Regions from separate parts of the Streptomyces uncialis genome, predicted to be linked through region 1. Evidence: riboswitches for the same ligand, from Rfam matches in the RefSeq annotation. Region 1 holds a riboswitch; the other holds the start of a gene.

Region 1 (15,044 bases):
GAGGCACTGGTCGTAAGGGGGCAGCTGGGGCGGCTTGGCCGAGGTGCGGACGTCGTCGGGGAGTGCGCCGAGGTCTCCGTACGCGGCGAGGGCCCGCATCCGTTCGACCTCGTGGCCGTCGTCGTCGAGCTGGAAGAGGGACGCCTGGCCGGTGGAGAGGGTGCGGCCGGTGCGGACCGTCTCGGTGCGGATGACGGCGGGGCCGGGGCGGGACGCCGTGAGGTAGTGGGCCGAGACGGTGAAGGGGTCGGGGTGGGGCAGGGCGTGCGCGAGGGCGCGGCCGACGAGGGCGAGCAGATAGCCGCCGTTGACGGCGGAGATGATCGTCCAGCCGGGCGACAGCTCGGTGTCGTAGACGCCCGGGTCGGTGGGGCCCCGGGGCACGACCGCGGTGTCCCGGTCGAACTCGCTGTCGCCGATCGCTGCCTCTACCCGTGTCTCTGACATGCCGGTACGCTACAACAGGTCCATACTAAGCGGTAGCTTTCCGCCGGTCCCGGACCGTCGGCCGCTCACTCGTCGATCTCCACGGCCGTCGAGCGGCGGTTCCAGGCGCGGGGCGCGCGCCAGTGGAAGCGCAGGGCCAGCAGCCGGATGGCGAAGGTCGTGACCACGGCGATCGCGCTGGTCAGGACGTTGAGCATGTCGTACTGGATGAACAGGGCGGCCATGCACGCGCCGACCATGGCCGGTACCGCGTACAGGTCCCGGTCCCAGCGGACCAGGGACGGGACCTCGTTGGCGATCATGTCCCGCAGCACACCGCCGCCGACGGCCGTGGCCAGTCCGAGCGCCGCCGACGCGGTGAGCCCCAGGCCGTACTCGTACGCCTTGGTGGTGCCCGTCACCCCGAAGAGGCCGAGGCCCGCGGCGTCGAAGACGTTCACCCCCGTCTGGATGCGTTCCACCTGCGGGTGCAGGAAGAAGACGAGCGCCGCGGCGACCAGGGGGGTCAGGAAATAGCCGAGGTCGGTGAACGCCGCAGGGGGGACGGCGCCGATCACCAGGTCGCGGAAGAGCCCGCCGCCCAGGGCGGTGACCTCGGCGAGTACGGCTATGCCGAACACGTCGAAGTTCTTGCGTACGGCGAGGAGCGCGCCGGAGATGGCGAAGACGAAGATCCCGGCGAGGTCCAGCGCGTGCTGGACGGAGGGGGTGAACAGGTCTTGGAGCACGGGCCATTCTCCCCCATATCCCCCGCAGGTCGCCTTCGCTTGCGCTTCCGAGGTCTGTCCGGCTGGGCCTACCTGTTCCCGTGCGGGTCGGACGGGGGTGCGCAGTTCCCCGCGCCCCTGGATGCTGCCCCATTGCGGTCGCTCCTAGGGTGCGGGTCCGCCCTCGTCTTTTGCGCAGTTCCCCGCGCCCCTTTGGGGGCGCTCTCCTGGGGCTGTCGTCAGGGTGCGGGCTGTCAGCAAGCGGGGCCGGGGTTCAAACCCCCCTCCTCGTGCAGTCGCGGGACTCACGTAAGGGGGTGGGCGGGAATCTCTGCCCGCAGACTCCGATGCTCTTCAGTCGGACCAGGGGGATGTCCGACCGAGCGCGTTGGAGCGAGGACGGAGAATCCCGACCGGCACCGACCCGAAGAACAAGCAGACGGCGCCCCAAAGGGGCGCGGGGAACTGCGCACCCACGAACGACGGCACAGGGACAGGTAGGCCCAGCTGGACAAACCTCGGAAGCGCAAGCGAAGGCGACCCGCCCCCGGCGGTCACCGGAGGCGGGGCGGGAGCCACCCGCTCACGCGTCGTCCGCGGCCGCCTCCGACGGAGTCCGGACCTGCGACGGGTCGGACACATGCGTGGGGGCCGGCGCGTCCTTCCCCACCGCCACCACCGCCACCGCGTCCACCGCCGCCGACAACAGCACCGTGTCCCCCGGCGCCTGATCCGCCGCGTTCTCGGGATGGTGGCAGGCCACGGACTGCCCCGGCCGCAGCTCCACGAACACCGGCTCCTGCCGGGCGCAGATCTCCGTCGCCTTCCAGCACCGGGTGTGGAACCGGCAGCCGCTGGGCGGCGAGATGGGCGACGGCACGTCCCCCTTCAGCAGGATGCGCTCGCTCTTGGCGGTCCGCCGCCGGGGGTCCGGGATCGGCACCGCCGACATCAGGGCCTTGGTGTACGGATGCATGGGCGACGCGTACAGCGACTTGCGGTCCGCCAGCTCGACGATCTTGCCGAGGTACATCACCGCGATCCGGTCCGAGACATGCCGGACGACGGACAGATCGTGCGCGATGATCACATAGGTGAGCCCCAGCTCGGTCTGGAGATCGTCCAGGAGGTTGACCACCTGCGCCTGGATGGACACGTCCAGCGCCGACACGGGCTCGTCCGCCACGACCAGCTTCGGCTTGAGGGCGAGCGCGCGGGCGATCCCGATGCGCTGGCGCTGGCCGCCGGAGAACTCGTGCGGATAGCGGTTGTAGTGCTCGGGGTTGAGGCCGACCACCTCCAGCAGCCGCTGGACCTCCTTCTTGACACCGCCCTCGGGGCTGACGCGCTGGAGCCGGAAGGGCGCGCCCACGATCGTGCCGATGGTGTGCCGGGGGTTCAGCGAGGAGTACGGGTCCTGGAAGATCATCTGGACATCGCGCCGCAGGGGCCGCATCCCGGCGACCCCGAGGTGCGTGATGTCCCGGCCCTGGAACTCCACCGTGCCGGCCGTGGGCTCCAGCAGCCGGGTGATGAGCCGCCCCATCGTGGACTTGCCGCAGCCCGACTCGCCGACGACGCCCAGGGTCTCCCCCGCGCGCACCTCGAAGTCGATGCCGTCGACCGCCTTGACCGCCCCGGACTGCCGCTGGAGCAGGCCCTTGCGGATGGGGAAGTGCTTCTGGAGACCGCTGACCCTCAGCAGCACCTCGCCGGGTGCCGGGTCCTCGGTCAAGGCGGCGCCGGCGGACCGCTGGGCGGGGACCGGCTTGGAGCCTTTGTCGTCGCTCGTCACGGGTTTGTCCTCGCTCACAGCTTGGGCGCAATCTCTTCGGTCCAGATCCGCTCCCGCTGCTCCTGCGCCATATGGCAGGCGGCCCAGTGGGCACCGCCGACCCGCGTCAGCTCGGGGCGGACCTTGCGCGTGACGTCGTCCTTGGGGACGTCCGCGTACGGGCAGCGCGGGTTGAAGGCGCAGCCGTCCGGGATGTTGATCAGCGAGGGCGGGGAGCCCTTGACCGGGATCAGCCGTTCGGTCTCCTCGCGGTCGAGCCGGGGCATCGAGCCGAGCAGTCCCCAGGTGTAGGGGTGGCGGGGCTCGTAGAACACCTGCTCGGCGGGTCCGCGTTCCACGCACCGGCCGCCGTACATCACCAGGATGTCGTCGGCGAGTTCGGCGACGACCCCCAGGTCGTGGGTGATGATGACGACCGCCGAGCCGAACTCCTTCTGGAGATCGCGGATCAGGTCGAGGATCTGCGCCTGGACGGTGACGTCGAGGGCGGTCGTCGGCTCGTCCGCGATGAGCAGTTCGGGGTTGTTGACCAATGCCATGGCGATCATGGCGCGCTGGCGCATCCCGCCGGAGAACTCGTGCGGGTAGCTGTCGACGCGTTTGTCGGGCTGGGGGATGCCGACCCGGTCGAGCATGTCGACGGCCCGCTTGCGGGCGGCCTTCTTGCTGACGTCGTGGTGGACGCGGTACGCCTCCACGATCTGCTGGCCGATCGTGTAGTACGGGTGCAGCGCGGACAGCGGGTCCTGGAAGATCATCGCCATCTCCCGGCCGCGCAGCTTGCGCACCTTGTCCGGGTCGGCGGACAGCAGCTCTTGTCCGTCGAGCCAGATCTCCCCGGAGAGCCGGGCCTTGCGCTTGCCGTACTGGCCGGCGGTGTGCAGGCCCATGATGCCGAGCGAGGTCACCGACTTGCCGGAGCCGGACTCCCCGACGATCCCGAGGGTCTTGCCCTTCTCCAGTGTGAAGCTGAGTCCGTCGACGGACTTGACCACGCCGTCGTCGGTCGGGAAGTGCACCTTCAGATCGCGTACGTCGAGGAACGCGGTGGGCGGCGGGGAGTCGGTCACGGGTTCGCCGAGGGCCGCCCCGGTCTTGCTGAGTCGGGTCATGCGAGCCTCACTCGGGGGTCGATCACGGCGTAGAGGAAGTCCACGGCGAGGTTGGCGACGATCACGGCGAGCGAGGTGACCAGGGTGACGCCGAGGATGATCGGCAGGTCGCGTTCACTGATCGCCTTGAGGACGGCCTGGCCGAGTCCTGGGAGGTTGAACGCGGTCTCGGTGAGGATCGCGCCGCCGATCAGGGCCCCGAGGTCCATCCCGAGCATGGTGAGGATCGGGGTCATCGTGGAGCGCATGGCGTGCTTGCCGATGACGACGGGTTCGGTCAGTCCCTTGGCGCGGGCGGTGCGGATGTAGTCCTCGCCGAGCACTTCGAGCATGGTGGCCCGGGTGATCCGCGCGTACATCGCCGCGTACAGGAAGGACAGGGTCACCCAGGGCAGGAGCATGCCCTGGAACCAGCCGCCGAGTCCGTCACCGATCTCCTGGTACTCGCCGTCGATCCAGCCGAGGCCGTAGTCGAAGGCGGCGAGCGAGAGCAGCGCGGTGAAGTAGATCGGCAGGGAGACGCCCGAGAGGGCGACGACCATGGCCGAGCGGTCCCACAGGGTGCCCCGCTTGAGGGCGGAGAGCACACCGGCGGCGACACCGAACAGCAGCCACAGGACGGCCGCGCCGAGCGCCAGGGTCAGGGTCACCGGCAGCCGGTCGGTGAGGACGGGCCAGATGGCCTGCTCACTGCGGAACGAGTAACCGAAGCAGGGAGCCGAGCAGTTGGTGACCTCGCCGCCCGCCGCGTAGGTGCGGCCGACGAACAGACCCTTGAAGAACTCCAGGACCTGCGCGTAGATCGGGTCGCCGAGCTGGAGCTTGTCCCGCACGGCCTCCACGGCCGCGGCGTCGGACTGCTTGCCCACGTACATCGTGGCCGGGTCGACGCCCGCCCACTGGGGGATGAGGAAGAAGATGCAGAAGACCACCACGACGATGACCACCAGCATCACTGCGGCGGCCAGCAGCCGCCTGATGAGGTATGCGAGCACAGCTCTTCGGCCCGGCGGGGGTCGCGGGCCACCGGAGGTCCTCCGGTGGCCCGCGACCCTACCGCTCCGGCCTTCACCTGCCTTTCGTGCCGTACGGCGGGTGTGCCGGGGTGGTCGTTACTTCAGGCCCAGGCTGATGAAGTCGTACTGACCGCTGTACGCGTCCGTGGTGTACACGTTGGTCAGGTCCGACGACCGGAAGTTGATGAACTTCTCGAAGACGAAGGGCAGGTAGTACGCGCCCTCCATCACCTGGTGGTTGATCTGGGTGGCGAGCTGCTCCTTCTTCGCGTCGTCCAGCTCGGTGACGAACTTGTCGAAGTTGCCGTCGATCGCCTTGTCGTTGATCATCGCGAAGTTGTTGTTACCGCTGTCGAGGATGTACTTGCTGTCCCACAGCGGCTGGCCGTAGCCCTGGACCGACGGGAAGTCGGGGCCCCAGCCCATGATGATGATGCCGTAGTTCTTGTCCTTGACGACCTTCGGGTTGCCGATGATGCCCGAGGTCTGCGAGCCGTCGTACTTGTCGATGTCGACCGTGATGCCGATCTTCTTCAGCGACGCCTGGAGCGACTCGGCGGTGGCCACCTCGACCGGCTTGTTGTTCCGGACGGCGATGGTGGTCTTGAAGCCGTTCGGCTTGCCGCACTTCTTCAGCGCGTCCTTGGCCTTGGCCTCGTCGGGCTTGCCGTCGTTCTGGGCGAGACCGTACGGGTCGTACTTCTGGCCCTCGGAGCCCGGGACGGACGGCGGGAGCATGTTGGTGCCGATGTCGCCACCGGCCATCGGGCCGCCGCGCGCGGTCTGGAGCGACTTGTGGTCGGCGCCGTAGATGACGGCCTTGCGGCACTCGATGTTGTCGAACGGCGCGACCGTCTGCGGGAACACCGCGTAGCGGATGTAGCCGGAGACCGGGTTGTCCAGGTTGTTCTTGTGGTCCTTCAGGGCCTTGATACGGCCCTGCGGGGACAGCCCGGTCTGGTTGATGTCCAGGTGGTAGTCACCGGCGAGGATGCGGTTGTCCATCTCGTCGGCGTTCGAGAACAGGGTCACCGTGACCTTGTCCGGCAGGGCCTTGCGGACCGGGTCGGAGGACTGCTTCCACTCCGTGTTGCGGACGAGGGTGATTTCCTTGTTCGGCGTGTACGACTCGAACTTGTACGGGCCGGACGAGAACGGCTTCAGACCGTACTTCGACTTGGTGTCCTTGTCCTGGCGGACCGGGGACGCCGAGGTGAGCGCCAGCATCTCCTCGAAGTCGCTGTTCGCCTCGGGCAGCTTGAAGATGATGGTCTTGTCGTCGGGCGTCTCGATCGCCTTGAGGCCGAGCTTGTCCTTGGACTTGTCCTTGTACGGGCCCGGGTACTCGCCCTTGGGGTCGAGGACGTCCTTGAGGTAGATCGGGCCGCCGGACAGCACGTCCTGCGCCCACACGCGCTGGATGCCGTACTTGACGTCCTGGGAGGTGATCGGCTTGCCGTCCTCCCAGGTGATCCCGTCACGCAGGGTGTACTTGTACGTCTTGCCGTCGTCGCTGATCTCGGCGCGCGCGTTGGCGAGGTCCGGGGTCAGGTCGGAACCGGCCTTGCCGGGCTGGGTCTGGCTGGTGACGAGCTGACGGCTGTAGTAGCGCATGAAGTTCCACGCGAAGCCGTAGTAGCCGCGGGTGGTGTCCCATGAGTCGGCGTCCTGGGCGCCCGCGAACTTGAGCGTGCCGCCCTTCGTGGTACCGGCGCTCGCGATCTTGTTGTTGGCCGCGTCGAAGCCCGCGGCCTTGCCGCCGCCCTTGCCATCGTTGTCGCCGCCGCTGTCGCCGCCGCACGCCGCCGTGGCCAGCAGCGCCGCGACCACGGCGGTCGCCGCCACGGCCTGCTTGCGCCGTCCTCTGCTGATGTGGGTAGTCACGATGTCGGTTCCTCCGTGTGATTCGTGGCCTGTCCGAGCAACGGGCCCTGGTGGTACGGCAGTTCAGCGGGAGCCCTTCGGGTCGAGCGCATCGCGTACGCCGTCGCCGAAGAGATTGAAGGAGAGGACGGTGATGAAGATGGCCAGACCCGGGATGACCATGTACATCGGGTCGGCCTCGTAGTAGCTCACCGCGGAGGAGAGCATGTCGCCCCAGGACGAGGTGGGCGGCTTGACGCCGACACCCAGGAAGCTGAGGGCCGCCTCCGTGAGGATGTTCGTCGGGATCATCATGGTCATGTACACGATGATCGGGGCCACCAGGTTGGGCAGCAGTTCCTTGAACAGGATGTAGAAGCGTCCCGCGCCGAGACTGCGGGCCGCCTCCACGTACTCGCGCTCCCGCAGCGAGAGGGTCTGGCCGCGCACCACACGGCCGACGTAGGGCCAGCCGAAGAAGCCGATGACCAGGATCATCACGAAGAGCCGGACACCGGTGCCGGTGAGCCCCAGCATCTCGTTCGGCATCACCGAGACCAGCGCGATGATGAACAGCAGCTGCGGGAAGGACAGCAGCAGGTCCATCAGCCGGCTGATGGCCGCGTCCAGCCAGCCGCCGAAGTAACCGGCGAGGACCCCGAGGACCGTACCGATCACGACGGCGACCATCGCGGACGCGAAGCCGACGAGCAGCGAGATCCGGGCCCCGTAGACGATCCGGGCGAAGATGTCGCGGCCGTTGACGGGCTCGACACCGAGCCAGTGCTCACCGCTCATCCCGCCGTACGAGCCGATCGGGGTGGAGAACAGCGGGTCGATCAGGTCCTCGTGATGGACGTCGGGGTCCTGGCCCGCGAGCTTGGTGATGAACGGGGCGAGGATGGCGACCAGGATCAGCAGCAGCACCACGGCGCCGCCGAACAGGGCGAGTTTGTCGCGTTTCAGGCGCTCCCAGGCGATACGCCCGAGGGAACGCCCCTGCACCGCCTTCCCCTCGACCGCGGCGACCTCCTCGGCGGCCGACGGGGCCGCTTGCGCGGTGGGCTCGTGCAATGGTGCCGTCATGGTGGCGGGGACCCCTTTTCTCAACCGGCGGTGACCGGCCCGTACTTGCCGCGATGGCGACATGATCAGCCGTCGTGCGTGAGGGCTGGGTGCCCCCGTCGAGCGGGGCGGCGCGGCCCCTGGTGCGGGAGTCTTCATCCCGGCCGCGATCCGTAGCCAGACCTGACAGTGAATGGATGCGCAACCGTGATGCGGTCCGGCAGGTTCCGTTATTCGAACGGGAGGTAACGAACCCCGGACACCGGCCAGTTGGAAACCGTTACAGGACGCGCGTAGACCAGTGCGACTTCTGCCCGCACAAGCCGCGCCGAAGAGTAAAAGGGGTCAACGGGCACGGAGGGCCCGTGAGGTGACAGAGCGGGTCAGTACGCGCTCTGCTGCGGCGGGTAGCCGTACCCGGCGGTAGGCGCGGCGGGGGCGACATGCGATTCACGGTCGTAGAAGGGCCGGGCGTGCGCCCGCAGCCACATCGCGACGGGGTCGTACTCGTCGGACAGCGCGACCGTCGACACGGCGAGGCCCTCGGGCACCGCGCCGATGGACTGCTGCATCATCGCCCGCACCGCGTCCACGGCACCGGGGCCGCTGTCGTACACGTCCAGCCCGATCGCCAGGTACGGGGCGCCGAGCGCGGGCTGCACCCAGGCGCGGCGCAGCGAGCGGACGGCGGGGGTGCGGTGGGCGTTCTGTCCGAGCAGCGCGTAGAACTGCGGGATCTCGATCGCCGGCTCGGTCAGCCGCAGCGGTCCGGCGGGCTGGCGCTCCAGGCCGGTGGCGACGCGCCGCAGATCGAGCCAGGGGATGCCGACACCGCCGCCGGGGGCATGCGGGTTGAGCCACAGGCCGTAGCGGTCGGGGTAGAGCGCGCGGGCGACCTCGGTGACGGGCAGCACCTCGTAGCCGCGGTTCCAGCCGCTCGCGGACAGCTCCTGGGCCGAGGTCACACACGGGGCGTAGCCGAGGCCGTCGACGTCCATGTTGCCGTACTGGGCGTCGGGCGAGCCCGAGCGGCCCTGCCACAGCAGCATCCAGACCTGGCCGGACGACGGGTCGGCCAGGGCGCGCAGCAACGCCTCGTACGCGTCGTAGCGCCCGGGGGTCACCTGGCGCAGCATGTGCTCGATCTGCCCGGCCGCAGCCGTGCCCGACGCACTCACCCTTGACCGCCCCTTCGTGACCCATCAGAACAGTTCCGCAGCCGACACGACCCGATTCGTCCGCCCCGGTCCGCCCGGGCCCCGGATCAGGCCATGAAACCAGCTTAAGCGCCACGGCCGGGACCGACTTGACGTGCCGGTCCCAGGTCGGTCACAGGTGACGGTGCTCACCGGCCCCGGGCGTAGAAGGGCCGCACCTTCTCCCGCATCCAGTCGGCGACGGGATCATGGGCGACATCGAGGAGGACGAGGTTGACCCCCCAGGCCACCGGTACCAGGCCGAGGGCGCGGCCGAGGGCGTCCAGCGGGAGTTCGCGACCGGCTCCGGCGAGCTGCGCGGGGTCCAGTTCGACGCCGACGAAGAGGTTCGGCTCGGCGCCCTCCACGCTGGCGAGGCAGCGGCGGGCCGTGGTGACGACGCCCGTGCCCTCGAACTCGGCGCTCGCGGCGGCGAGGAAGTCGACGGGGTCCTCCTTCCAGTCCGGCTCGAAGAGGCGGACCCGGCCGCCGCTGCCGGGGCCGTCGAGGGCGGTGCGTCCGGCGCGGCACAGTTCCGCGACGGCCGGGGGCGGCAGCGGGACGCCGACGGGGCCGTCGGGGTTGAGGACGATGCCGAGCTGCGGGGGCAGGCCCCGGGCGAACTCGACGGCCGGGGCGGCGGTGCCGTCCATACGGTCGCCGACGGTCTGGTGGAAGCGGTGCTCGGAGCTGAAGACGGGGACGTAGGCCTGGCCGTCGATCTCCAGGGTCGGCAGATCGAGGCTGCTGCTGGTGCGGCCGCCGCCGTTGGGGAGCGGAACCCATATCCGGCTGCGGCCCAGGGCCTCGACGATCCGGGGGGCGGCCGTGGGGACGCCCACGGAGGCGGCGAGCACCTCCTCCAACTCGTTCGCGGGCCACCCGTTGCCCTCGGGGGGGTGGGGGGCCGGTGCGGGGCCCTCCGGGGGGTGGGGGGCCGGTGCGGGGGCCGGGAACTCCATGGTCAACCACCTGCTCTGGACGGTGCGGGGTGCGGCACGCACCTTAGCGAAGTCGCGGGGGCGCGAGGTGGGGGCGGCCGCCTTCCCGTCCGTACGCGGCCCCCTCACCGGGCCGCCCCGGGCCCGCGTGCCGGGGTCCCCCGGGCTGGGCGTACCTGTTCCCGTGCGGGTCGCTCGTGGGGTGTGCGGTTCCCCGCGGGCCGCCTTCGCTTGCGCCTCTGGGTCTGCCCGGGTGGGCGTACCTGTTTCCTGTGCCGTCGCTCGTGGGGTGCGCAGTTCCCCGCGCCCCTAGGGTTCCCCGGCTGGGCGTACCTGTTCCCGTGCAGGTACTTCGGGGGTGCGCAGTTCCCCGCGCCCCTGGGTCTGCCCGGCTGGGCCCACTTGTTCCTGTGCCGTCGCTCGTGGGGTGCGCAGTTCCCCGCGCCCCTAGGTTTGCCCGGGTGGGCGTACCTGTCCCTGTGCCGTCGCTCGTGGGGTGCGCAGTTCCTCGCGCCCCTGGGTCCTCGCGTCTGGGCGTACTTGTTCCTGTGCGGGCCGGACGGGGGGCGCAGTTCCCCGCGCCCCTGGGTACTCGCCCCTGGGCGTAACTCGTCCCGTGCGGGCCCGACAGGGGTGCGCGGTTCCTCGCGGGCCTGGGGGCTGCCGCCTCGGGGCCGGCCTGTGGCTGCCTGCCGCACCCGACCGGCAGCGTCCAGGGGCGCGATCAAGGGGCGCGGGGAACTGCGCACCCCCGTCGAGCCCGCACAGCACGTGCGACGCCCACCCGGGACGACCCAGGAGCGCGGGGAACTGCGCACCCCCGAAGTACCCGCACGGGAACAAGTACGCCCAGCCGGGAAACCCTAGGGGCGCGGGGAACTGCGCACCCCACGAGCGACGGCACGGGAACAAGTACGCCCAGCCCGGGGAACCTCAGGGGTGCGGGGTACCGCGCAGACCGGGGGCGACCCGCACGGGGAGAGGCGTGGGCGCGGACCCGGAGGCGCAAGCGAAGGCGATCGTGCGGAGGGTGTCCGCCGCGGCCCGGTCGAGCAGCACCGCGGACCTGCACCCCCGGGGCAGAACCCCCCGCTCCGCGTCCCGCACCAACCGCCCCACCGCCCGCCGGTGCCGCGCGAAGGCGTACCGCGACACCCCGCGCCCCCGCTCCCGCTGCCCGTCCAGCGCGGTCCGCGGCGCGACATCGAGCAGCAGCAGATGCAGCACCGCCCCCCGCCGCCGGGCCTCCCGCGCGAGCCACCGCCGCACCCACGCCTGCGTCCCGCAGTCATGCACCACGACACCCGCCCCGGACCGCAGCGCCCTGCGCAGCCCCGCGAAGTGGGCGAACCGCACCAGCGGCCGGTACAGCGCGTACGGCACCGCCGCCGGAACCCGCCGCGCCCAGCGGTCCCGGGTGTCCTGGGAGTCGATCCGGACCGCGGCCGCGGCGGCGCCCAGGGCCCCGGCACCCGCCCCGCCCCGGAGATCCGTGTCCCCCACCGTCCGCGCCATCAGCGTCGTCTTCCCGCTGCCGGGCAGACCCGAGACGACGACGAGGTCACCGGGGTCGAAACGCAGCGCGCGGGGCCCCCTGCCCGAACGGTCGCGGAAGTCCCGTACGACACCGAGCCGCCGTTCCGCGGCCACCTCCGCGGCGGGCGCGCCCGACTGTCCGGGAAGCGCGATACCGGAAGCGCCCACCGTCACCCTGGTCCTGTTCACCGTGATCGTCCCCTCCAGTCGGTCACGTGAGCCTTCCCCGTAGAGTGTAAAGAGCGGGTAATTTCGGACAATCGTGATCGGGTACCGGTACTGCCACAGGACCGTTACGGCCCGTACCCCCTCCAACACGCCGCCCGCGGTCCGTACTCCCGTTTCCGCACTCCCGTACGGATGCTGCCCTGCCCTCGGCGGCGAATGCGTGCAATGATGAGCGCGCCAACTGCATACCGGCCGCTTGAATCCGCGCGGGAGAGCCCTCGGCCGACGCCGGGGCGCCGAAGGAGCAAGTCCCTCCCTTGAATCTCTCAGGCCCAGTTACCGCGCGGGCGAGGCACATCTGAAAAGCGGACCGCAGTACCGGGAGCCCTTGGGCCCCTGGTCCTGAGCGGTCCCACCCAAGGTGCAAACCGGACTCACCGCGCACGGCGCGTCGTCCGGCGAACCTCTCAGGTTCCGATGACAGATGGGGAGGATCACCTCGCCGTCATGCCCTGGGAGCACCCTTCATGAGCAACGCCCCCCGTCATACCGCCCTCGACGCCCTGCACCGGTCGCTCGGGGCGACCATGACCGATTTCGCGGGCTGGGACATGCCGCTGCGGTACGGGAGCGAGCGCGACGAGCACAACGCCGTACGGACCCGTGCCGGGCTGTTCGACCTGTCGCACATGGGCGAGATCACCGTCACCGGGCCGCAGGCCGTCGGGCTGCTGAACCACGCGCTGGTCGGCAACATCGGCACGGTCGGCGCGGGCCGCGCCCGGTACACCATGATCTGCCGCGAGGACGGCGGCATCCTGGACGACCTGATCGTCTACCGCACCGGCGACACCGAGTACCTGGTCGTCGCGAACGCGGGCAACGCGCAGACCGTGCTGGACGCGCTGCTGGAGCGGGCCGCGGGCTTCGACGCCGAGGTGCGGGACGACCGGGACGCGTACGCGCTGATCGCCGTGCAGGGCCCGGAGTCGCCCGGCATCCTCAAGGCCGTCACCGACGCGGACCTGGACGGTCTGAAGTACTACGCGGGCCTGCCCGGCACGGTCGCGGGCGTCCCCGCGCTGATCGCCCGGACCGGGTACACCGGCGAGGACGGCTTCGAGCTGTTCGTGGCGCCGGAGCACGCCGAGACCCTGTGGCGGGCGCTGACCGACGCGGGCGCCGGGGCAGGTCTGGTGCCGTGCGGGCTGTCCTGCCGGGACACCCTGCGCCTGGAGGCGGGCATGCCGCTGTACGGCAACGAGCTGACGACGGCGCTGACCCCCTTCGACGCCGGCCTCGGCCGGGTCGTGAAGTTCGAGAAGGACGGCGGCTTCGTGGGCCGTGAGGCCCTGACGGCCGCCGCCGAGCGCGCCGCCGCGAAGGCGCCCCGCAAGCTGGTCGGACTGATCGCCGAGGGCCGCCGGGTGCCGCGCGCCGGGTTCGCCGTCGTCGCGGACGGCGTGGTGATCGGCGAGGTCACCTCCGGCGCCCCGTCCCCGACACTCGGCAAGCCGATCGCGATGGCCTACGTGGACACCGCGCACGCCGAGCCCGGCACCCCCGGGGTCGGCGTCGACATCCGGGGCACCCACGAGCCGTACGAGGTCGTGGCGCTCCCCTTCTACAAGCGCCAGAAGTAGCGCGGCGGGCGGTCGGGCCCTCGCACGGCCCGCTCCGTCCCGCTGTGGCCTGTTCGGGCCCGTGTCCCGGCGGCCGTCTCGCATACCAAGACATCCCGTTCCCCAGCACTCCCCCGCGTACAGGAGAATTCGACTCATGAGCAACCCCCAGCAGCTTCGTTACAGCAAGGAGCACGAGTGGCTGTCGGCCGCCGGCGACGACGGTGTGTCGACGATCGGCATCACGGAGTTCGCCGCAGGCGCGCTCGGCGATGTGGTCTACGCCCAGCTTCCCGAGGTCGGCCGGCAGGTCACCGCGGGTGAGACGTGCGGCGAGCTGGAGTCGACGAAGTCGGTCAGCGACCTGTACTCGCCGGTGACCGGGGAGGTCACGGAGTTCAACCAGGACGTGGTCGACGACCCGTCCCTCGTGAACTCCGCGCCCTTCGAGGGGGGCTGGCTCTTCAAGGTACGCGTCGGCGCCGAGCCGGACGATCTGCTCTCCGCCGACGAGTACACCGCGTTCTCCGCGGGCTGACCCGAGACCGAGGGATCTACTGATGTCGCTTCTGAACACCTCTCTGCACGAGCTGGACCCGGATGTCGCCGCCGCCGTCGACGCCGAGCTGCGCCGCCAGCAGTCCACGCTGGAAATGATCGCGTCGGAGAACTTCGCCCCGGTCGCGGTCATGGAGGCCCAGGGCTCGGTCCTGACCAACAAGTACGCGGAGGGCTACCCGGGCCGCCGCTACTACGGCGGCTGCGAGCACGTCGATGTGATCGAGCAGATCGCCATCGACCGGATCAAGGAACTGTTCGGCGCCGAGCACGCCAACGTCCAGCCGCACTCCGGTGCCCAGGCCAACGCGGCGGCGATGTTCGCGCTGCTGAAGCCGGGCGACACGATCATGGGTCTGAACCTCGCGCACGGCGGGCACCTGACCCATGGCATGAAGATCAACTTCTCCGGCAAGCTGTACAACGTGGTCGCCTACCACGTGGACGAGACCACCGGCCAGGTCGACATGGCCGAGGTCGAGAAGCTCGCCAAGGAGGCCCGGCCGAAGCTGATCGTCGCGGGCTGGTCGGCGTACCCGCGCCAGCTCGACTTCGCGGCGTTCCGCCGGATCGCGGACGAGGTCGGCGCGTACCTCATGGTCGACATGGCCCACTTCGCGGGTCTGGTGGCGGCGGGGCTGCACCCCAACCCCGTCCCGCACGCCCATGTCGTCACGACCACCACGCACAAGACGCTCGGTGGTCCGCGCGGCGGGGTCATCCTGTCCACCCAGGAGCTGGCGAAGAAGATCAACTCGGCGGTCTTCCCCGGTCAGCAGGGCGGCCCGCTGGAGCACGTCATCGCGGCCAAGGCCGTCTCCTTCAAGGTCGCGGCGACGGAGGAGTTCAAGGAGCGCCAGCAGCGCACCCTGGACGGCGCGCGCATCCTCGCGGAGCGGCTGGTCCAGGACGACGCCCGCGCGGTCGGCGTCAACGTCCTGTCCGGCGGCACGGACGTGCACCTCGTCCTGGTCGACCTGCGGGAGTCCGAGCTCGACGGCCAGCAGGCCGAGGACCG
Region 2 (15,044 bases), 4.9 Mb from region 1:
TCGGCAGCCAGTCGACCCGCCCCGCCAGCAGCGCGTACCCGACGAACGCCCCGATGTCGAGCAGGGTGTGCGCGACGACGAGCGGGCCGACCCGCCCCCACCGCCGGTACAGATACACGAAGACGACGCCCATCACCAGATTCCCGATGAAGCCGCCGATCCCCTGGTACAGGTGGTACGACCCACGGAGCAGCGAACTGGCGCCCAGCGAGGCCCACGGGGACCAGCCGAGCTGGTCGAGCCGGCGCAGCAGATAGCCGACGACGACGACCTCCTCCAGCACGGAGTTCTGCACCGCCGACAGGATCAGCACCGGGTACTTCCACCACACCTCGGGCAGCGCCTCGGGCACCACGGTGAGATTGAAGCCCAGGCCACGGGCCAGCAGATAGAAGGCGATCCCGGTGCTGCCGATCACCGCCGCGAGCGCCGCCCCGCGCCCCAGGTCGAACCACGGGCGCGTCCGGTCGAAGCCGATGGCACGCAGCCCGGCGCCCTCCCGGATCAGCAGATGCGCGACCAGCGCGACGGGGACGAGCGCGGTGCTGATCCCGAACAGCTGCCAGGCCAGGTCGAGCCAGGGGCGGCCGGGAGCGGCCGAGGCGTTCATGGTCGCGGCCTGGTCCTTGAGACCGCCCGGCTCGGTGACCGAGCCGATGAAGCTGATCAGCGCGGACACCCCGCTCGCGCCCAGACAGAGCGCGAGGACGAGCAGTGTCTCGTCCCGCAGTGTCCGCCGTGAGAGCCGTTCCACCGGACGCACCGGATCCGCCCCGGCCACCGCTCCCGCTTCCGTCCGCACCCGTGCCTCCATCGAGTAGTCCCGCCGCGCCCCGGCCCCTGCCGGTGGCGCCGCCCGCCCATCCTCCCCCGCCGGTCGCCCCCACGGGTACGACGATGGTGCCCGACCGGCCCCCGGACGTACGAAGGCGGGCCGGACTGCTCCGGCCCCCGGACGTACGAAGGCGGGCCGGAGAAGTCCGGCCCGCCCGGTACGGGTCGCGTCCGCCGGGGCCCGGCGCCGCCGTTCAGCCCAGGGGCAGCGCGGGCTGCGGGAGCCCGACCGGCCAGGTGTGCACGGGGTCACCGGCGTGCATCAGCTCGCAGTAGCGGCGGGTGGTCGCCGCGAGCGCCGCGTGCCGGTCCAGTCCGCTCTCGCGCGCCCGGTGGAAGGTGGCCGCCTGCCAGGAGGCTCCGTTGACGCGCCGGCGGCACCGCTCCTCGATCACCCCGAGGTAGAGGTCGCGGTCGGCGGGCTCCACCCCCCAGGCGTCGAGTCCGGCGGCGGCGAGCGGCAGCAGTTCCTCCAGGACGAGGGTGACCGCCGGGATCCTCGCCGTCCCGCCGTACCGTCCCGGACGGGGCCATTCCAGCTCGGCGTCGATGCCGTGTCTGCACGCGGTGTCGAAGTTCGCGGCGGCGGCCTCGAACGGCAGCAGTGACCACACCGGCACGGTGTCCTCGGCCAGTGCGCGGACCACTCCGTAGTAGAAGGCCGTGTTCGCGACGACGTCGATCACGGTCGGCCCGGCGGGCAGGACCCGGTTCTCCACCCGCAGGTGCGGCACCCCGTCGGCGATGCCGTAGACCGGGCGGTTCCAGCGGTAGACGGTGCCGTTGTGCAGGACGAGCTCGGCGAGTGAGGGCACCCCTCCGTCGTCCAGCACCCGCGCGGGGTCCTCCTCGTCGCACAGGGGCAGCAGCGGGGGGAAGAACCTCAGGTTCTCCTCGAAGAGGTCGTACGCCGACCCGATCCAGCGCTCCCCGAACCAGGTGCGCGGGCGCACGCCCTGGGCCACCAGCTCCGGCGGCCGGGTGTCCGTGGACTGCTGGAACAGCGGGGGCCGCGACTCCCGCCACAGCTCCCGTCCGAACAGGAACGGCGAGTTGGCGCCCAGCGCGATCTGCACGGCCGCCACGGCCTGCGCCGCGTTCCACACATCGGGGAACCGCTCGGGGGTCACTTGGAGGTGCAGCTGGACCGAGGTGCACGCGGCTTCCGGGACGATCGACTGCGAGGTGCACGTCAGCCGCTCGACCCCCTCGATGTCCAGCAGGAAGTCCTCGCCCCGGGCGGCGACGATCTGGTCGTTCAGCAGGGTGTAGCGATCGACCTCGGAGAGATTCGCCGACACGAGGTCGTCCTGGGTGAGGGTCGGCAGAATGCCGATCATCACGATTCCGGCATCGACCTCGTTCGCTTTCCGGTGCGCGTAGGAGAGCCCGGTGCGAAGTTCCTCGGCGAGCCGGTCGAGAACCCGGCCGCCCAGCCGGTGAGGCGCGATATTCACCTCCAGGTTGAACATCGCGAGTTCGGTCTGGAAATCCCGGCTCGCGATCCGCTCCAGTACCTGGCCGTTCATCATGCGGGGCAGACCGTCGGGCCCGGCGAGATTGAGCTCGATCTCCAGACCCATCAGGTTCTTGGGGCGGTCGAACCGCTCCTCCGCCAGCAGCCTTCCGAGCCCCGCCAGACACTGCCGGAGCTTCTCGCGGTACTGCTGCCGACCGGACAGGTCCACGGCGCCCGCCGCCACCTTCTCGCCCATCGCAGCATCCCTCCTCGAAGCGGGCAGCCGCCGTACCGGCCGCTCTGTCCTGGGGGATGATGCCCAGACCACGCGATCGATAACGCCCCGCACCGGCCACCTGGACCGCTACTGTGGGCCGGGTCTCAGCTCGGTATTTTCAGGGAGCAATGACCGGTAGTTCCACGGAACGGACGCCGGACGGGCCAACTGTTTGCCGAAGCATGGTGAAAAATGCCGATGAGAATCGGCCGTCCGCCCCGGGAAATCACCCGAGGTCACGCCCTCGGAGTCATCAGATATCGGGAGAAATAGTCCCGATTCAGCGACCGGAACGCCCCTTGTTGCCGGTATCCCTATAGGCTAGACGAATCACCAGGCGAACACGTGTCGTATAAACTTCGTTACCGAGGCAGAGAGTTGGCGCTCGCGGAGCTCGCCCCCACCGCCCTCGCCCCCTCTGACCCCGTGCTGACAGCGCCGTCCGCAAGCACCTTTCCCTGGTTCCGCCTGCCTGTGAATGAGAGGCGACCCACCATGCCGCTGCTCTTTCCCCTTGCTCCCGCGCCTGCCTTGCGCAGCGTCGTCGCGGCACTCGGCTCCCCCACGGCCGTCCGTGAAGCCCGTACCCCGTCCCTGCGCGCCGCACAGGGAACCACCTCGGTGGAACTGCCGCTGCCCGTACATGTGCTCGACCACCTCGTACCCGCGTCGCCCACCCGGCTCGCGGGCTGGCGTTTCGTCATCCGCTGCGGCGACCAGTCCGTGGCTGCGGCCGACACCACCCCCACCCCGGACGGCTGGAAGTTCTCGCACTTCTTCGAGGGCCCCTACATCGCCTCCACCGAACGCGCCGTGCTCCAGGCCGAGTCCCTCGGCACGTCGTACCAGGCCCGGCTGCTGTCGGTGCCGGAGCTGTACATGCTGACGCTGTGGCTGCACGGCGACCACACGGCCGATCCCGCCGAGGGGTCCCTGGACCCCACCGACCTGCTCATCCCGCTGGCGCCCGCCCCGCCGGGCGTCGCCGCGCACCGGCCCCACCAGGTGGGCGAGCTGCTGCCCGCGCTGGGCCATCGGCTGACCCGCCCCGCCTCGCTCACCACCACGACGGCCTCGCTCGTCACACCGGCCTCACTCACGGCCCCGGCCCCGACCTCGCTCACGACCCCGGCCTGATCCGGGTCCGCGCCACCACCGGCGGGTCTGCCCGGACGACGCGGGGAGCGTCCCGGACACCCCGCCGGCGGGAGCGCGCGGCGCCACCCGTCCGCCCCCGCCGGACCACGCGACCCGGCGCGCCCGCTCTCCGGCACCACCCCGGAACACACCCTGCAATACGCCGAGCCCGGCGCTCACCGAGAGCGCCGGGCTCACTCGTCTCCGCTAACAGCCCGAAAGGACTAGCCCTTTCCGACCACCCCGAACCCCCCGATCGGACAACCCGTTTGGGCTGAACCATCCGAGCGGGTGATACGTCTCTGACGAGTAAGAACCTGCTGCCGCGAAATCCCTGCGGAATCACTTCCGTGGGGCAACACTGGGGTAACCGGACCGAGGATACGGGGGGCGGCCATGAGCAACGAGTCGAGCCGCAGGACAGACTTCACATCGCAGCGAAAGAACTCATCCACCATGTGCCAGCATCAGCCAGCGTGCCCGTCAGCAGAATCCGCCGACCGTGAGGCCGCGCTCCTCACCGCGCACCACCCGGAACAGGGATGGAGCCTGCTCTGCAACGGCGTCCTCGTCTTCGAGGACACCGGTGAACTGCTGCCGAACGGCGAGATCATCGCCCCGCACCGCCCGATGGGGGCGATGACCGCCGCCTGAGGGCCGCCCGAGCTCCGACGGCGGCCCGGCGCAACAGCATCCGGTCCACCGTCCGGTTCCCCACGCGCCCGTCACCCGTTCCCAGGTCGCGGAACAGGTGACACGTACCAGCACGGCGACCGGACGGGGCCGCTCCGGACACCTCCGGAACGGCCCCGGTGACAACGGTTCCGCGACGCCTCCCGTGGAGGATCAGTCCTCGTACGCGTCCAGCGGCGGGCAGGAGCAGACGAGATTGCGGTCGCCGTACGCCTGGTCGATCCGGCGCACCGGCGGCCAGTACTTGTCCGCGGGAGAGACACCGGCGGGGAAGACCGCCTCCTCCCGGGTGTACGCGTGCTCCCAGTCGCCCGACAGTGCGCGCGCGGTGTGCGGCGCGCCCCTCAGCGGGTTGTCCTCGGCGGGCCACTCGCCCGAGCCGACCTTCTCGATCTCCGCGCGAATCGCGATCATCGCCTCACAGAAACGATCCAGCTCGCGCAGGTCCTCGCTCTCCGTCGGCTCGATCATCAGCGTGCCGGCCACCGGGAACGACATGGTCGGCGCGTGGAAGCCGTAGTCGACAAGGCGCTTGGCGACATCGTCGACGCTCACCCCGGTCGCCTTGGTCAGCGGACGCAGATCGATGATGCACTCGTGCGCGACGAGACCGCCCGGGCCCGTGTAGAGCACGGGGTAGTGCGGCTCCAGCCGCTTGGCCACGTAGTTCGCGGACAGCACGGCGACCTGGGTGGCCCGCTTGAGCCCCTCACCGCCCATGAGCCGGACGTACGCCCAGGAGATCGGCAGGATGCCCGCGGAACCCCACGGGGCGGCGGAGACCGGGCCGACGCCCGTCTCGGGACCTGCCTCGGGCTGGAGCGGGTGGTTCGGCAGATACGGCGCCAGATGCGAACGGACGGCGACCGGGCCCACCCCGGGACCGCCACCGCCGTGCGGGATGCAGAAGGTCTTGTGCAGGTTCAGATGCGAGACATCGCCGCCGAACCGGCCCGGCTTGGCGAGCCCGACCAGGGCGTTGAGGTTGGCGCCGTCCACATAGACCTGGCCACCGGCGTCGTGCACCTGCGCGCAGATGTCGGCGACATGCTCCTCGAACACCCCGTGCGTGGACGGATAGGTGATCATCAGGACGGCCAGCTCGTCACGGTGCCGCTCGATCTTGGCCCGCAGGTCCTCGACGTCGACCTCACCGTCGTCGGCGGTCCGCACGACGACGACCTTCATCCCGGCCATCACGGCGCTCGCCGCGTTGGTGCCGTGCGCCGAGGACGGGATGAGGCAGACCGTACGCTGTTCGTCGCCGTTCGCCCGGTGGTAGCCGCGGACCGCGAGCAGTCCGGCCAGCTCGCCCTGGGAGCCCGCGTTCGGCTGGAGGGACACCTTGTCGTAGCCGGTGACCTCGGCGAGCCGGTCCTCCAGCTCATGGATCAGGGTGAGATAGCCCTGTGCCTGCTCGGCGGGCGCGAACGGGTGCAGCTGACCGAACTCCGGCCAGGTCACCGGCTCCATCTCGGTGGTCGCGTTCAGCTTCATCGTGCAGGAACCGAGCGGAATCATGCCGCGGTCCAGCGCGTAGTCACGGTCCGACAGCTTGCGCAGATAGCGCAGCATCGACGTCTCGGAGCGGTACTGCTGGAAGACGGGGTGCGCGAGATAGTCGTCGGAGCGCAGCAGTGTGCCGGGCAGGGTGTCGGCGGTCGACGCGTCGAGCGCCTCGATGTCCGCCTCCGCGCCGAACGCGCTCCACACGACGCCGAGCTGGGCGCGGGTCGTCGTCTCGTCGCAGGCGATGCCGATGTGGTCGGCGTCGACGAGACGCAGATTGACACCGTCCTCGCGGGCGGCGGCCACGATCCGCTCCGCCTCGCCCGGCACCCGCGCGGTGAGGGTGTCGAAGTAGGCGCCGTGCACGATCTCGACCCCGGCGTGCCGCAGACCGGCGGCGAGGATCGCGGCGTAGCGGTGGGTGCGCCGGGCGATGGTCCGCAGCCCCTCGGGGCCGTGGTAGACGGCGTACATCCCGGCCATCACCGCGAGCAGCACCTGCGCGGTGCAGATGTTGCTGGTGGCCTTCTCCCGGCGGATGTGCTGCTCACGGGTCTGGAGCGCGAGCCGGAGCGCCTGGTGGCCGTCGCTGTCGACGGAGACGCCGACGAGCCTGCCGGGCAGATTGCGGGCGAACTTCTCCTGGACGGCCATGAAGCCCGCGTGCGGTCCGCCGAAGCCCATCGGCACACCGAAGCGCTGGGTGGTGCCGACGGCGATGTCGGCGCCCAGCTCACCGGGCGGGGTGAGCAGGGTGAGCGCCAGGAGGTCGGCGGCGACGGTGACGATCGCGCCCAGCTCATGGGCCTGCTCGATGACGGTCCGCAGATCACGGACCGCGCCGGAGGCGCCCGGGTACTGGAGGAGGACCCCGGTGACCCCGCGTTCGGCGACCTCGTCCGGGATCCCGGCGGACAGATCGGCGACGACGACCTCGACCCCGGTGGGTTCGGCACGGGTCCGGATGACGGCGGTGGTCTGCGGCAGGGTGTCGGCGTCGATCAGGAAGACACCGTCCTTCACCTTGCCGACCCGCCGGGACAGGGCCATGGCCTCGGCGGCGGCGGTCCCCTCGTCCAGCAGGGACGCCCCGGAGGTGGGCAGCCCGGTCAGTTCGGCGACCACGGTCTGGAAGTTCAGCAGCGCCTCCAGCCGGCCCTGCGAGATCTCCGGCTGGTACGGGGTGTAGGCGGTGTACCAGGCCGGGTTCTCCATGACGTTGCGGAGGATGACCGGCGGGGTGAACGTACCGTGGTAGCCGAGCCCGATCATGGAACCGAGCACCTGGTTGCGGTCCGCGAGGGAGCGCAGCTCGGCGAGGACCTCGGCCTCGGTACGGGCCCCGGGGAGGGCCAGCGCCTCGGCGTTCTTGATCACATCCGGTACGGCGGCGGCCGTCAGTTCGTCCAGCGAGCCGTACCCGACCTGCGCGAGCATCTTGGCACGGGCCTCCACGTCGGGGCCGATGTGCCGCCGCTCGAAGGGAATGCCCTGTTCGAGACGGGAGAGCGTGGGACGGTTGGCTGTCATGGCGGAGGCCTCCTGGTCTGCGCGACCTGCGAGGGCACCACGGCGCGGGTGCCCGACGGCCTCCCCCTCTGTCATCTCGACCTGAGAGCTTCACCGGGCCAGGACCCGGCTTTCACCGTCGGTGAGGGCGGGGGTCGTGGAACTCCCGCCCTGCTTTCCAGAGTGACCTCACCCGTGCGGTACTGGGGGCCTGAGAGATTCCGGGGAGGATTTGCTCCTTCGGCGCCCCCGGCCGTCAGCCGGGGAACTCTCCCGCACAGGGTCGACAGCCGCCTGCCAGCCTACCAGCGGGACCCTCGCACGGGCCTTCGAGTGGCCGCGACCGTGATTCTGCTCTTTCGTAGTGCTTACGGATGATTTGCGACGAGCGGGAGGGCACGTGCAGACCGATATCGATCCGCGCAACCTGATCGGCCGCAAGGCGTTCGACCTCCACGGCACGAAGCTCGGCACGGTCGACGAGGTGTACCTGGACGATGCCACCGGCGTACCGGAGTGGGCCGCGATACGGACCGGGCTGTTCAGCCGGGACGCCTTCGTCCCGCTGGAGCCCAGCGAGCTGGTGGCGGGCACGCTGCGGGTGCCCTTCGAGCGCGGCCTGATCAGGGACGCGCCGGACTTCGGGGTGGGCCGCCATCTGTCACCGGAGCAGGAGCTCCAGCTCTACCACCACTACGGACTGAACATCGCGGCCTCCGGCTCCGGCACACCCCCCGACCGGGACTTCGGCCGGATCGCGGGCACAGCCGAGGAAGACCGACCGTCCGACGACGGCTAGCCCGGCGCGGCACCGCCCACGACACCCGCCCCCTGTCACCCGCCCCCGGGCGAAGCGGCCGAGGCCGACGAATCCGCTACGGACGACCCCGCCCCGGGTCCGGACTCCGCCCCGGGTCCGGACTCCGCCCCAGGCCCCCGTTCCGCCTCCGGCTCCGCCCCACGGCCCTGCCCCCGTTCCGCCTCCGGTTGCTGCCCCTCCCCCGGCCCCGCCCCCGGTTCCGGTTCCGGCTCGACCGCCAGCGGTACCTGCTCAAGCACCAGCGCCACCGGCTCGGACAGCTCCAGGTCGCGGTCGTCGACGGCGAACGTCCGTACCCGGCCGGGCGCCGACTGCGGGGTCTCGAAACGCACGGTCACCCTGCCCACCCCGCTCCCCTGCACCCACCCGGGCCCGTGCACGGCATGCCGTACGTCGTGCCCGGCCGGCCACCGCCGCTCCACCGGCGCCACCGGCGGCTCACCGAACCCCCGCTCCGCCGCTACGCCCTCCCCGGCCGCCGCCCCGGCGGGCCCGCCGGCGCCCTGCTCACCCTTCTCACCCGCCTCATGGATCAGCGACCCGTCCGGCCCGGCCCCCCTGGCCTGGCCCTCGTCCGCCGACTCCGCCCTCGCCGCCGCGTCCGCCCTGCCGGTCCGCTCCGCCGCCTCGGCGGCGGCCCGCGCACCCGCCGCCTGCGCGAAGAGGTCTTCCTGGGTGTAGTCCGCGAGACCGCTGACCCCCACCCCCAGCAGTCGCACCCCGCCCGTGGTGTCGACCGACTCCAGCAGCCGCGCGGCGGCCTCCTGGACGACCGACGGGTCGTCGGTGGGGCCCCGGAGCGTCTCGGAGCGGGTCAGGGTGGAGAAGTCGTAGCGGCGGACCTTGAGGACCACGGTGCGTCCCGAGTGGCCGGAGGCCCGCAGCCGCCCCACACAGCGGGCGGCGAGCCGCTGGACCTCCAGGCGGACCCGGGTGCGGTCATGGATGTCCACGTCGTAGGTGTCCTCGACGGAGACCGACTTCGTCTCCCGCTCCGCCACCACCGGCCGGTCGTCGCGGGCGAGCGCCATCGCGTACAGCCCCGCCCCGTGGGACTTCCCCAGCATCCGGACCAGCTCGTCCTCGCCCGCCTCCGCCAGCTCACCGACCGTGGTGATGCCCGCCCGGCGCAGATGGTCCCCGGTGGCGGGCCCGACCCCGGGCAGCACCCGGACCGCCATCGGCGCGAGCAGCGCCCGCTCGGTGCCCGCGTGTATCAGCACCAGCCCGTCCGGCTTGGCCTCCTCCGACGCGATCTTGGCGAGCATCTTGGAGGCGGCGATCCCCACCGAGCCCGTCAGCCCCGTGACGGCGCGGATATCGGCACGCAGCCGCTCCCCCACGGCCCGCGCGGACACCTCGTCCGAGGCGACCCCGCCCGCCTTCAGGTCCACGAAGGCCTCGTCCAGGCTGAGCGGCTCCACCAGCGGCGACAACTCCCGCAGCAGCCCCATGACCCGCTCGCTGATGTCACGGTAGAAACCGAAGCGCGGCACGAGGTAGGCGGCGTTGGGCGCGAGCCTGCGTGCCTGGGCGGTCGGCATCGCCGAGTGCACCCCGAACCGCCGCGCCTCGTACGAGGCGGTGGCCACCACTCCCCGGGGGCCGAGACCTCCCACCACCACGGCCTTGCCGCGCAGACTGGGCTTGGACGCCTGCTCCGCCGAAGCGTAGAAGGCGTCCATGTCCAGATGCAGGATGGTGGGCTCGTTCCTCACCCTTCCGATGCTGCCCTACGGCACTGACAATGCCGCGCCGGCCGCGGACGGCACGCCGGGCGGGGCCGGGGCCCCGCCCGTGGTTCAGACCGCGCGGTTGCGACGGCGGGCCAGCTCGTCGCCCGGATTGTGTCCGACCAGCGTCTCGCCGGTGTCGACGCGCTCGCCGTGCAGCTGGGACAGCGCGGTGTCGACGTCCTGCCACACCACGCCCACCGCGATCCCGAAGATCCCCTGGCCGCCCTGGAGCAGCTTGTGGACCTCGTCGGGCGAGGTGCACTCGTAGACCGTGGCGCCGTCGCTCATGAGCGTCATGCGCTCCAGGTCGCGCAGTCCGCGCTCCCGTAGATGGCGCACGGCGGCGCGGATGTTCTGGAGGGACACGCCCGTGTCGAGGAAGCGCTTGACCACCTTGAGGACGACCACGTCCCGGAAGCTGTAGAGCCGCTGGGTCCCCGACCCGTAGGCGGGCCGCACACTGGGCTCCACGAGTCCCGTACGGGCCCAGTAGTCGAGCTGCCGATAGGTGATGCCCGCCGCCGCGCACGCCGTGGGCCCCCGGTATCCGACCTGTTCCGCCGTACCGCCCTCGTCACCGGGCACGGCCGTCGGCCGAACGGCCGTATGACCTGTCGGACCACTGTCGAGCGCGTACGGACCACCCTCCCCCAGGAACCGCCCGGGGGCACCCCCGGCCGTACCGTCGCCGCTGCTTCTCACGCCGACCTCCGTCCTTGACCTGCCCTCCCGACGGTAGGCAGTCACTCGGGGTGCGTCAACGATCGCCACACTCGCCACGCCGAGTGATAATCACCCTACGAGTGGTTTCCCGTGTCCGGCTGTGGGGAAAGGCTAGCCGAATGTGCCGAGAGGGTCGGCCCGTCACCGGATCGACCCTCGGGAACCGGCCGGTCGTGTGGATCACCGACGCGGGTTCCTGCCGTCACTGGCTGTTGGTACCGAAGTCCTCCGGCGAGATCTGGTCGAGGAACTCACGGAACTTCTCGACCTCGTCCTCCTGCTCGTCCGGGATCGCGATCCCGGCGTCGTCCAGGACACCGTCGCTGCCGTAGATCGGCGTACCGGTACGCAGCGCCAGCGCTATGGCGTCGGACGGACGGGCACTGACCTCGACGCCGCTCGCGAAGACCAGCTCCGCGTAGAAGACGCCTTCGCGGAGGTCCGTGATGCGCACTTCACTGAGCTCCTGGCCGACGGCCTCCAGCACGTCCTTGAACAGGTCGTGGGTCAGCGGCCGTGCGGGGGCCATGCCCTGCTGGGCGAAGGCGATCGCCGTCGCCTCCCCAGGCCCGATCCAGATGGGGAGGTAGCGGTCGCCTCCCACTTCACGCAGAAGCACGATCGGTTGGTTGGAGGGCATTTCGACCCGGACACCTACGACGTCGAGCTCGTTCACACAGCAACCCTAGGCCGTGCCCGGCACCTTTGGGTAGTCGGGCACTCCGGCCACCGGCCCCACGCACCCCCGGATCAGGGGTCATGTCAGGGCAAACGCACCCCGAGGGCCGTCTGCACAAGGGCCGAATGAAGCCGTACGGTGAGCTCCGCCAGCTCCCTGGTACGGGCCTGGGCGTGGACCCTGGTCTGGGGGTTGCGATGCCGCCGCAAGGGGGCCACGACCTGGTCCACCAGGCCGGCGTCCCGGTCGGCGGACGCCTTCATGGCCCGCAGATGACGGGGTTCGATACCGAATCTGCCGAGTTCGAGCACCAGGGTCGCCACGGTGACGGCCTCGGCGTCGTACCCACCGTCCGGCAAGGGCGCCACCAGGCCGTACGACTCCCATTCGGCCAGCTCGGACTCACCGACCCCGGCGGCGGCCAGCAGCTCGTCCCGGCCGACCCGTGCGGCCGTCGGGGCCGGTGCGCCCGGCAGACCCGGGGAACGGCTCTCGTCGGCCGGCTCACCCGCCGCGGGGCCGGGCGACGGCAGCGGCAGGGCCTCACCGCGCTCCACGGCGTCCAGATGCTCACGGATCACCCTGAGCGGCAGATAGTGGTCCCGCTGCATCCGCAGGACCTGTGCGAGCCGCTCGACGTCCCGCGGACCGAACTTCCGGTACCCCGAGGCGGTGCGCTGCGGCTCGACGAGCCCCTCGGCCTCCAGGAAACGGATCTTGGAGATGGTGACCTCGGGGAACTCGTCCCGCAGGGTGTTCAGCACGGTGCCGATACTCATCAGACGACCGTCCGCGGCGGCGGCGCCGTGCCCGGCACCGCCGCTCGGTGTGTGAAGCATGGGGCCTTCCCCGGGGGTCAGATACCCCGCTGGCTCGCGTAGAAGACCAGCCGGTACTTGCCGATCTGGACCTCGTCACCGTTGGAGAGCCGGACCTCGTCGATCCGCTCACGGTTGACGTAGGTGCCGTTGAGGCTGCCGACGTCGGAGACCGTGAACAGACCGTCCGTCCCGCGACGGAACTCCACATGGCGGCGCGACACCGTCACATCGTCCAGGAAGATGTCGCTCTGCGGGTGACGCCCCGCGGTCGTCAGCTCACCGTCCAGCAGGAAGCGGCTGCCGGAGTTCGGCCCCCGCCGCACCACCAGGAGCGCCGAACCGAGCGGCAGCGCGTCCACCGCGGCCTGGGCCTCGGGCGACAGGGAAGGCGACGGGGTCTGGCCCGTGACCTCCGCGTCGTACGCCTCCAGACCCGAGATCGAGATGGTCGAGGTCGTCTCCGAGGGACGCTCGGCGCCCCCGCGCAGCGGCGCGCCGCAGTTGGAGCAGAAACGGCTCGCCTCCGCGTTCCGGTTGCCGCACCTCGTACACACCAGGGGCATGGACTGACCCTCCTGCCGCTGCCCGCCAGGGGACCCGTACGGGTCCGGAGCGAACCCGCCACCCGCACCCGGGGCCGAAGAATCCCCGAAACCTATGCGGCCGGCCGAGGCCGGGTCGCCGGACGACGCGCCCGGTCCACCCGGGATGTCACCACCTGGCGCACCGACCTGATCACGGAACAGCGGGCGCTCGCCCGACTGCCCCTCGTCACCGGAGCGCGGCGCACGATGCCGGGCCGTGGCATTGCCACGGTCCTGGCGTGCGCTCTTGCCGAACAACTTCGCAAACAACTTCACGGGCGATTCCCCTTGACCGAAACAGACCCGCCCGTGGGGCAGGACGAACCCTGATTGCACACACCTGCCGACCCGGACATCTTCACAACGTCCGTACCCACCGGACAGTTTCCACCACGCACCGTCCTTCCGGTGCGCCGACCCCCCGCAACCACATGCCCTCGGGGAGTGACCTTCACGCTCACCGGTTCACTCCGAGGACGACCGAGCGTAGTCAGGCCGCTTCGCCGGTCGCAAGGCGTCAACGATGATCTTCTCCGCGCGTGTCACCGTCACGCCGGCCTGCTCCTTCTCCAGAGTCTGCACCACACCCCCGGGAATGTTGAGCGCCGGCTCCAGATCCTGCGGGCGCCCGATCACCTTGAACCGGTACGGCGGGCGGATGTCGGTGCCGTCCACGCTCACCCCTTCGCCGCCGCCGTCCGAGAGATAGGTGCCGGCCACCACGCGCACCCCGTTGACCTGGATGGCCTCGGCTCCCGCCGCGCGCAGTTCCTGGACGGCGTCGAGGAGCATACGCGCCTCCACGGCCCCGCGTGCGTCGGTGACAGCCATGGTGATACCCGGGCCCTCGGCCCCCACCGTGCCCGCGAGGACGCCCAGTTGCTTCTCCCTCTCGACCGTCTGCTTACGCGCCTCCTCGGCCTGGTCCGAGCTGGTCTCCAGCTCGGTCCGCTGGCCTTCCAGGCGACGCTTCTCATCATCTAGACGTTGAGTTCGGTCATCCAGTTCATCGAGGATGCGCACGAGATCCTCCTGTCTGGCGCCACGCAGCACATTGCTGTCGCTGGTGGACGCGACCTGGACCGCGAGTCCGAACCCGAGCCCCGCGAGCAGCAGGGCCACGATGAGCTGGGCCCGGCTGAAGCGCGGCGGCCAGAGGCCCTTCGCGAGGCGCTGTCGGCCCGTCAGGCCCTTTTCCCCGGCGCCGGGGGCGCCGGAGGCCGCCGGATCGCTCCCGGCGGGCGGCGCGGGCACCTCGGCGGGCAGTTCCCTGCTCAGCCGGTGGTCGGGGTTCTCTTCGCTGTTCATCGGCCTCACGCCCGGAACACATGCCGCCGGATCGCGGCGGCGTTGGAGAAGATACGGATGCCGAGCACCACGACCACACCGGTGGACAGCTGGGCACCCACACCCAACTCGTCCCCCAGGAACACGATCAGAGCCGCCACGACCACGTTCGACAGGAACGAGACCACGAACACCTTGTCGTCGAAGATACCGTCGAGCATCGCCCGCAGGCCCCCGAACACGGCGTCCAGCGCCGCGACCACGGCGATCGGAAGATACGGCTCGACCACCGCCGGGACTTCGGGCCGGACCAGCAGTCCGGCAACGACTCCCAGGACGAGGCCCAGTACGGCGATCACTGTGTGCCCTTCTCTGTTCTCGGCTGTGCTGTACGGACGATCACGCTCGGCGCCGCGGGCAGCCGAAGCTCCTTGTGCGTGGAGATCCCGGTCCGCACCCCGAAGTTCTCCTGGAGAGCGTTCAGGTAGAGACCGTCGGGGCTGTTCTGGAACCGGGTGCTCAGCCGTTCTCCGTCGCCCACGGCGAGGATGGTGTAAGGCGGCACCAGGGGCCGGTTGTCGACGAGTATGGCGTCGCCCGCCGCCCGGATCGCGGACAGGGCCGTGAGCCGCTGCCCGTTGATCGAGACGGCCTCCGCCCCGGACTGCCACAGTCCGTTGACGACGCGTTGCAGGTCGCGGTCCTTGACCCGGCCCGTGTCGGAGAAACCGGACGTCCCGCGGGGACCGTCGCCGTTGCCGTCCGCCTCCTTGGCGTCGTCCACCGACAGTTTGACGCCGGGTCCGTGCACGGCCGCGGAGCCCGCGAGCACACCGATGAGGTCGTCGGCGCCTTCCTCGTGCCGGAGCGCCTCGCGCCTGCGGTCGTCGACGTCGTCACGGAGGGTGTCGACGTTCTTCTCCAGCTTGTCCGCGGCGGCGGTCTCGTCCTCGATCCGGTCGATCAGTTCCTCGCG

What was found. A riboswitch is a leader RNA that binds a small molecule or an ion and turns the genes downstream of it on or off. The one in region 1 is predicted to bind glycine.
Region 2: another riboswitch for glycine. It lies ahead of gcvP (aminomethyl-transferring glycine dehydrogenase); the one in region 1 lies ahead of gcvT (glycine cleavage system aminomethyltransferase GcvT).

Annotation. Positions count from the first base shown of each region.
Region 1 covers NZ_CP109583.1:2,936,090-2,951,133, forward strand. Annotated here, with positions in the region: gene OG711_RS11885 (thioesterase family protein) at 1-447, opposite strand, end outside; gene OG711_RS11890 (trimeric intracellular cation channel family protein) at 513-1,175, opposite strand; gene OG711_RS11895 (ABC transporter ATP-binding protein) at 1,738-2,949, opposite strand; gene OG711_RS11900 (ABC transporter ATP-binding protein) at 2,964-4,061, opposite strand; gene OG711_RS11905 (ABC transporter permease) at 4,058-5,056, opposite strand; gene OG711_RS11910 (ABC transporter substrate-binding protein) at 5,174-6,961, opposite strand; gene OG711_RS11915 (ABC transporter permease) at 7,025-8,026, opposite strand; gene OG711_RS11920 (enhanced serine sensitivity protein SseB C-terminal domain-containing protein) at 8,389-9,183, opposite strand; gene OG711_RS11925 (enhanced serine sensitivity protein SseB) at 9,351-10,163, opposite strand; gene OG711_RS11930 (AAA family ATPase) at 11,076-11,867, opposite strand; glycine riboswitch at 12,104-12,198, shown strand; gene gcvT (glycine cleavage system aminomethyltransferase GcvT) at 12,374-13,489, shown strand; gene gcvH (glycine cleavage system protein GcvH) at 13,626-14,006, shown strand; gene glyA (serine hydroxymethyltransferase) at 14,029-15,044, shown strand, end outside.
Region 2 covers NZ_CP109583.1:7,853,930-7,868,973, reverse strand. Annotated here, with positions in the region: gene OG711_RS32910 (CPBP family intramembrane glutamic endopeptidase) at 1-802, opposite strand, end outside; gene OG711_RS32905 (glutamate-cysteine ligase family protein) at 1,029-2,549, opposite strand; gene OG711_RS32900 (hypothetical protein) at 3,066-3,707, shown strand; gene OG711_RS32895 (DUF5999 family protein) at 4,164-4,361, shown strand; gene gcvP (aminomethyl-transferring glycine dehydrogenase) at 4,554-7,439, opposite strand; glycine riboswitch at 7,607-7,704, opposite strand; gene OG711_RS32885 (PRC-barrel domain-containing protein) at 7,819-8,217, shown strand; gene OG711_RS32880 (DNA polymerase IV) at 8,253-9,956, opposite strand; gene OG711_RS32875 (MerR family transcriptional regulator) at 10,041-10,676, opposite strand; gene OG711_RS32870 (bifunctional nuclease family protein) at 10,900-11,373, opposite strand; gene ftsR (transcriptional regulator FtsR) at 11,460-12,215, opposite strand; gene OG711_RS32860 (FHA domain-containing protein) at 12,233-13,165, opposite strand; gene OG711_RS32855 (DUF881 domain-containing protein) at 13,247-14,089, opposite strand; gene OG711_RS32850 (small basic family protein) at 14,095-14,427, opposite strand; gene OG711_RS32845 (DUF881 domain-containing protein) at 14,424-15,044, opposite strand, start outside.